Regions from separate parts of the Agromyces chitinivorans genome, predicted to be linked through region 1. Evidence: predicted binding sites of a transcription regulator. Region 1 holds the regulator's gene; the other holds the start of a gene.
What was found. The regulator HrcA, encoded in region 1, represses chaperone genes, less so after heat shock. The targets are predictions, from matches to a motif close to TTNGCACTCGNNNNNNNCGAGTGCNAA.
Positions count from the first base shown of each region.

Region 2: a site for HrcA is predicted at 1,183-1,209, ahead of groL (chaperonin GroEL). Genes of this name have one in related genera too.

Region 1 is NZ_JBEPJZ010000002.1:145,989-149,393, forward strand. It holds gene ABZK10_RS13440 (DUF4870 domain-containing protein) at 1-281, opposite strand, end outside; gene ABZK10_RS13445 (DUF4870 domain-containing protein) at 372-785, opposite strand; gene hrcA (heat-inducible transcriptional repressor HrcA) at 979-2,001, shown strand; gene dnaJ (molecular chaperone DnaJ) at 2,053-3,156, shown strand; gene ABZK10_RS13460 (16S rRNA (uracil(1498)-N(3))-methyltransferase) at 3,158-3,405, shown strand, end outside.
Region 2 is NZ_JBEPJZ010000001.1:93,628-97,032, reverse strand. It holds gene ABZK10_RS00495 (DUF3263 domain-containing protein) at 1-82, shown strand, start outside; gene ABZK10_RS00490 (LytR C-terminal domain-containing protein) at 105-650, shown strand; gene ABZK10_RS00485 (cold-shock protein) at 854-1,057, shown strand; gene groL (chaperonin GroEL) at 1,253-2,875, shown strand; gene ABZK10_RS00475 (NAD(P)-binding protein) at 2,996-3,405, shown strand, end outside.

The sequences.
Region 1 (3,405 bases):
ATGAGGATCAGGATGCCGACGAACACGATGACCAGGATCGAGCCGATGATGCCGGCGATGGTCATGGTGATCTGGAAGTTCAGCGCCGTCGCGGTGTGCTCGCGCACGAACTGGCCGCGGTCGCGTAGCACCAGGTAGCCGACGAGCGCCGGGATGAAGCCGAAGAAGATGCCGCCGATGTGGATCAGCGTCGCCCAGAGGCGCTGGTCGGCGGGGCTGAGCGGCTGCGCCGCGTCGGACGCGGGGTCCTGCGGCGGGGGCGGAGGGGTGGACTCGGACATGCACATGCTCCTCTGTGGTCGCGGTCGTGCGTCAATGCTGGCACAGCGCCGCGCCGGGCGACAGGGTGCGTTCCGGCGCGGCGCGGCCGACTACTTGATGAGGCGGATGGCGAACGGGTAGCGGTAGTGGTTGCCGTCCTTGACCTGCATGAAGGCGATGATCGAGAAGATCACGCTGACGATCCACGGCGCGTAGTTCAGGAAGCCGAGGAAGAACAGGATGCCGAACGAGATCGCGGTGAGGATGCTCGTGAGGATCCAGATGGCGACGGATGCCATGACCATCGTGATCTGGAAGTTCAGGGCCTCCTTGGCCTCGGTGTCCGTGAACGAACCGCGGTCCTTGAAGATCAGCCAGATGATGAGCGAGGGCAGGAAGCCGAGGATGCCGCCGAGGTGCGCGTAGGAGGCCCACTGGATGTCCTCGGACTGCGACAGGGGTGCGGGCGCCGCGGGCTGGGCGGCGGGCTCTGCGGACTCGGCGGGCTGCTGGGGGTCGGTCATGCGTGGTGCCTTTCCGTTCGGGTACGTTCGATGGGATGCGTCGGCAGCACGGCCCGTGAGCCGGTGGGGGATGCCTCGGATCACGCTAGTGGCGGGTGGTGCCGCGCGGCAATGCCCTCCACAGGGTGCGCCGGGGTAGTATTGGCACTCGACGTCACGGAGTGCTAAAGCGAGTCGAGCGGGAGGAGTGCGGATGGTCTCGGAGCGCAGCCTCGCGGTACTGCAGGCGATCGTGCAGGACTACGTGTCCAGCCGCGAGCCGGTCGGCTCGAAGTCGATCGTCGAGCGCCACTCGTTCGGCGTGTCCGCGGCGACCATCCGCAACGACATGGCCCTCCTCGAGGAGGAGGAGCTGATCGTCGCCCCGCACACGTCGTCGGGTCGCATCCCGACCGACAAGGGGTACCGCGTCTTCGTCGACCAGCTCGGCGAGTTCCGCCCGCTCTCGGCCGCCCAACGCCACGCCATCGAGACGTTCCTCGGCCAGTCGAGCGACCTCGACGAACTGCTCGCCCGCACCGTGCGACTGCTCGCCCAGCTCACCAACCAGCTGGCCGTCGTGCAGTACCCGTCGTTCGGCAGTGCCAAGGTGCGGCACGTGGAACTCGTGCCGGTGGGTGGCACGCGCGTGCTGTGCGTGCTCATCACCGACGCCGGGCACGTCGAGCAGCGCGTGGTCGACGCCGAGCAGGAGATCGAGGAGAGCGACCTGGCCGACGTGCGGGCGCGGCTGAACGTCGCGGTGGGCGGCATGCCGCTCGGCGACGCCGCGGAACGCCTCGCCGGCATCGACGACCTCGGCACGCCCGCGCTCGCGCGACTCGTGGGCACGGTGGCGGGCACGTTCGCCGAGCAGGCCCGGGCCCAGCGGCACGATCGCCTCGTGGTCGCCGGCGCGGCGAACCTCGTGCGCACCGAGCAGGACTTCGCGGGCAGCATCCTCGACGTGATCGAGGCGATCGAGGAGCAGGTCGTGCTGCTGAAGCTGTTCGGCGAGATGGCGGGCGACCCGCACGGCGTCGCCGTCTCGATCGGGCGCGAGAACGCCCAGTTCGGCCTCGGCGAGACCTCCGTGGTCGCCAGCGACTTCACCGCCACCGGGCGCGAGATCTCGCGCCTCGGCGTGCTCGGCCCCACCCGCATGGACTACTCGAGCAACATCGCGGCGGTGCGCGCCGTGGCGCGGTACGTCACGCGCATGCTCGGCAACGACTGACCCGGCGCCGGCACGACCGGCCGCCGCGACCGACGAAAGGAGCCACCCTCGGTGGCAGATCACTACGAAGTCCTGGGCGTCTCGCGCGACGCGAGCCCCGAGGAGATCAAGAAGGCCTACCGGCGACTCGCCCGCGAGCTGCACCCGGACGTGAACCCCGGTGCCGACGCGTCGGAGCGGTTCAAGCTCGTCACGCACGCCTACGACGTGCTGAGCGACCCCAAGCAGCGCCAGCAGTACGACATGGGCGGCCAGCAGGGCTTCGGCGGCCAGCAGGGGTTCGGCGGGTTCGGCGACATCTTCGAGACGTTCTTCGGCGGGGGCGGCGGCGCGTCCCGCGGGCCCCGATCGCGCCGCGAGCGCGGCCAGGACGCCCTGCTGCGCGTGGAGGTCGACCTCGACGAGGTCGTCTTCGGCACGCACCGCGACATCGAGGTCGACACGGCCGTGACGTGCGAGACCTGCCACGGCAGCTGCTGCCAGCCGGGCACCGCGCCGGTCACCTGCGACATCTGCCACGGTACGGGCAGCGTGCAGCGCTCGGTGCGCTCGCTGCTCGGCAACGTCATGACCTCGAGCCCCTGCGGCACCTGCCGCGGCTACGGCACCGTCATCGCGACGCCGTGCACCACCTGCCAGGGGCAGGGACGCGTGCGCGCGCGGCGCACGGTCGCGGTCGACATCCCGGCCGGCGTCGAGACCGGCCTGCGCCTGCAGATGCCGGGCAGCGGCGAGGCGGGTCCGGCCGGCGGGCCGAACGGCGACCTGTACCTCGAGATCAAGGTGCGCACGCACGACGTCTTCAGCCGCAACGGCGACGACCTGCTCTGCACCCTCGAGGTGGCGATGGCCGACGCGATCCTCGGCACCGAGACCGTCATCCCCGCCCTCGACGGCGACGTCGACATCGAGCTCCGTCCCGGCACGCAGAGCGGCGAGGTCGTCACGGTCAAGGACCGCGGCATCACGCGCCTGCGCGGCTCGGGCCGCGGCGACCTCAAGATCGGCATCCAGGTCGTCACGCCCACGAAGCTGAGCGGCAGGGAGCGCCAGCTCATCGAGCAGTTCGCGACCTCGCACAAGAAGGCCGCGCCGACCCTCACGCACTTCCAGCAGGGGCTGTTCGCCAAGCTCCGGGACCGCTTCCTGGGCTGAGATGGCGAGCCTGTTCCTGCGCGAGGAACTCGCGGCGGACCTCGGGCCGGGCGCGGAGCTCGCGCTCGACGGCGAGGAGGCGCGCCACGCCGCCACCGTGAGCCGGGTGCGCGTGGGCGAGGTGATCTCGATCGGCGACGGCCGCGGCACGGTCGTGACCGGTGCGGTCACGCGCGTCGCGCCGCGCGAGCTGGCGATCGAGGTCGCGCACGTCGTGCACCGCGACCGCCCGGAACGGGGACTCGTGCT
Region 2 (3,405 bases), on a different contig from region 1:
GAAGCGGCTGCAGCGCCTGCGGGACGCGCGCGCGCGGGCCAGGTCGCGCCGTGCGCTGTCGTACGGCCGCACCGGCGACTGACCGCTGACCCGACTGGACCCCGATGGCAGAGAAGTACCCCCGAGACCGGTTCGACGAGATCCCCGACGCGCTGCACCGCGTGGGCGCGCACCGCGCGCCGGTCCGCCGTCGCTCCGCGTGGGCGGGGTTCGCGTGGGCGGCGTTCGCCACCGTGGTGCTCGCGGGCTTCGGCATCGCCGCGGTCATGGCGCTCGACGACCGGCTGTTCCCGGAGGACGTCCCCCTGCCGGTCGAGTCGACCGAGGCGGTCGCGACGGCGGAGCCGACCGTCGACCCGAGCGTGCCGGTGACCGTGCTCAACGGCACTTCCGAGGCCGGGCTCGCGGCGTCGGCGGCGGGGATCATCGCGGAGGCGGGCTTCACGGTGGGCACGACCGCCAACGCCAGCGAGAACGACATCCAGACCACGGTCGTCTACTACGCGAGCGCGGAGCTCGAGGGCGCCGCCCGCGGGGTCGCCCAGGCCATCGGCACGAGCGAGGTGCGCCTCTCCGAGGAGTTCGCGCAGACGGGTGCCGACCTGGTCGCCGTGCTCGGTGCGGACCACGCCGAGACCGCCGCCCCGTAACCATCACGTAAATTGTTGCCGTTCTGCGACCTGCGGGCCTGTGGGAACCGGTTCGGCACCCATCCCGCTGGCTAGTATCTGGCTTGGTCGCACCTTCCGTGCGAGGCTCCCGGGGTGACGCGGGGGGCTCGTCCAGCACGATCGTTCGGCCCGGTACAGGCGAGAGGCACGTGCTGCACGACCACGGCAATCAGGAGCAAGGCATGGCGAACGGAACCGTCAAGTGGTTCAACGCTGAAAAGGGTTACGGGTTCATCACCGTCGACGGCGGGGGGCAGGACGTGTTCGTCCACTACTCCGCGATCGACATGGCCGGGTACAAGGTGCTCGAGGAGGGCCAGCAGGTCGTCTTCGAGGTGGGCACCGGAGCCAAGGGCCCCCAGGCGGAGTCGGTCCGCCCGGCCTGACCTCCGCACCCCAGAACGTCCGGCGCGCCGTCGAGTCCCTCGACGGCGCGCCGTGCTGTGCGCGCACGGCCCGGCCGAGGCATCCGCTCGCTTGCACTCTCAGGTTCAGAGTGCCAGAATCGTGTCTGGCACTCGTGCCATTCGAGTGCTAAACCATCGAATCTTCCAACGTCCGAGAAAGGACGAGAGAACCACATGGCAAAGATCATTGCTTTCGACGAAGAGGCCCGTCGCGGTCTCGAGCGTGGCCTCAACACGCTCGCCGACGCCGTCAAGGTGACCCTCGGCCCGCGCGGTCGCAACGTCGTGCTCGAGAAGAAGTGGGGCGCGCCCACCATCACGAACGACGGCGTGTCGATCGCCAAGGAGATCGAGCTCGACGACCCGTACGAGAAGATCGGTGCCGAGCTCGTCAAGGAGGTCGCCAAGAAGACCGACGACGTCGCGGGTGACGGCACCACCACCTCCGTCGTGCTCGCCCAGGCGCTCGTGCGCGAGGGCCTGCGCAACGTCGCCGCCGGCGCCGACCCGATCAGCCTCAAGCGCGGCATCGAGAAGGCCACCGACGCCGTCTCGGCCGAGCTGCTGAACGCCGCCAAGGAGATCGAGACCAAGGACGAGATCGCGGCCACCGCGTCCATCTCGGCCGCCGACGCCCAGATCGGCGAGATCATCGCCGAGGCCATCGACAAGGTCGGCAAGGAGGGCGTCGTCACCGTCGAGGAGTCGAACACCTTCGGCACCGAGCTCGAGCTGACCGAGGGCATGCGCTTCGACAAGGGCTACCTGTCGGCGTACTTCGTGACCGACCCGGAGCGCCAGGAGGCGGTCTTCGAGGACCCGTACATCCTGATCGTCAACAGCAAGGTCTCGAACATCAAGGACCTGCTGCCGATCGTCGACAAGGTGATCCAGACCGGCAAGCAGCTGCTCATCATCGCCGAGGACGTCGACGGCGAGGCGCTCGCCACGCTCGTCGTGAACAAGATCCGCGGCATCTTCAAGTCGGTCGCCGTCAAGGCCCCCGGCTTCGGCGACCGTCGCAAGGCGCAGCTGCAGGACATCGCGATCCTCACCGGCGGCCAGGTCATCGCCGAGGAGGTCGGCCTCAAGCTGGAGAACGTCGAGCTCGACATGCTCGGCCAGGCCCGCAAGGTCGTCATCACCAAGGACGAGACCACGATCGTCGAGGGTGCCGGCGACACCGAGCAGATCGCCGGCCGCGTGGCCCAGATCCGCTCGGAGATCGAGAACACCGACTCCGACTACGACCGCGAGAAGCTGCAGGAGCGCCTCGCCAAGCTCGCCGGCGGCGTGGCCGTCATCAAGGCGGGCGCGGCCACCGAGGTCGAGCTCAAGGAGCGCAAGCACCGCATCGAGGACGCCGTCCGCAACGCGAAGGCCGCCGTCGAGGAGGGCATCGTCGCCGGTGGTGGCGTCGCCCTCATCCAGGCGGGCGCCAAGGCGTTCGAGACCCTCGCGCTCGAGGGCGACGAGGCGACCGGTGCCAACATCGTGCGCGTCGCGATCGAGGCCCCGCTGAAGCAGATCGCCCTCAACGCCGGCCTCGAGCCGGGCGTCGTGGCCGCCAAGGTCGCCGAGCTCCCCGCGGGCCACGGCCTCAACGCCGCGACCGGCCAGTACGGCGACCTCGTCGCGCAGGGCATCATCGACCCGGCCAAGGTCACCCGCTCGGCGCTGCAGAACGCCGCGTCGATCGCCGGGCTGTTCCTCACCACCGAGGCGGTCGTCGCCGACAAGCCGGAGAAGAACGCTCCGGCCGTCCCGGCCGACCCGACCGGTGGCATGGACTTCTAGTCCCACCCGCCGGCGCACGCCGGCATCCGCGAAGGGCGTCTCCCCGCTGGGGAGGCGCCCTTCGCGCGTCCGGCGGCGCCCGCACTTGACGCCGGCCGCCGCGCGTGCTGTCGTGAGTCCATGCCGGACGCGGTCGACGCGGACTACCTCGTCGTCGGCGCCGGCGCCATGGGGATGGCGTTCGTCGACGCCCTGGTCGACCACTCCGAGGCGTCGGTCGCCCTCGTCGATCGCCGGCACGCGCCCGGCGGGCACTGGCTGGGGGCCTACCCGTTCGTGCGGCTGCACCAGGCGTCGGCCCTGTACGGGGTCGCGTCCACCCTGCTGGGCGAGGGCCGGCTGCAGGAGCGCGGCCCGGAGGCCGGCCTGCAGGAGCGCGCGACGGCGCCGGAGATCCAGGCGTACTACCGACGGGTGCTCGACCGGCACGAGGCGAGCGGGCGGGTGCGCTTCTTCCCGGGCTGCGAGTACACGGGCGGCACGACGTTCCGCTCCCTCGTGAGCGGCCGGTCGACCACGGCCGCCGGGGC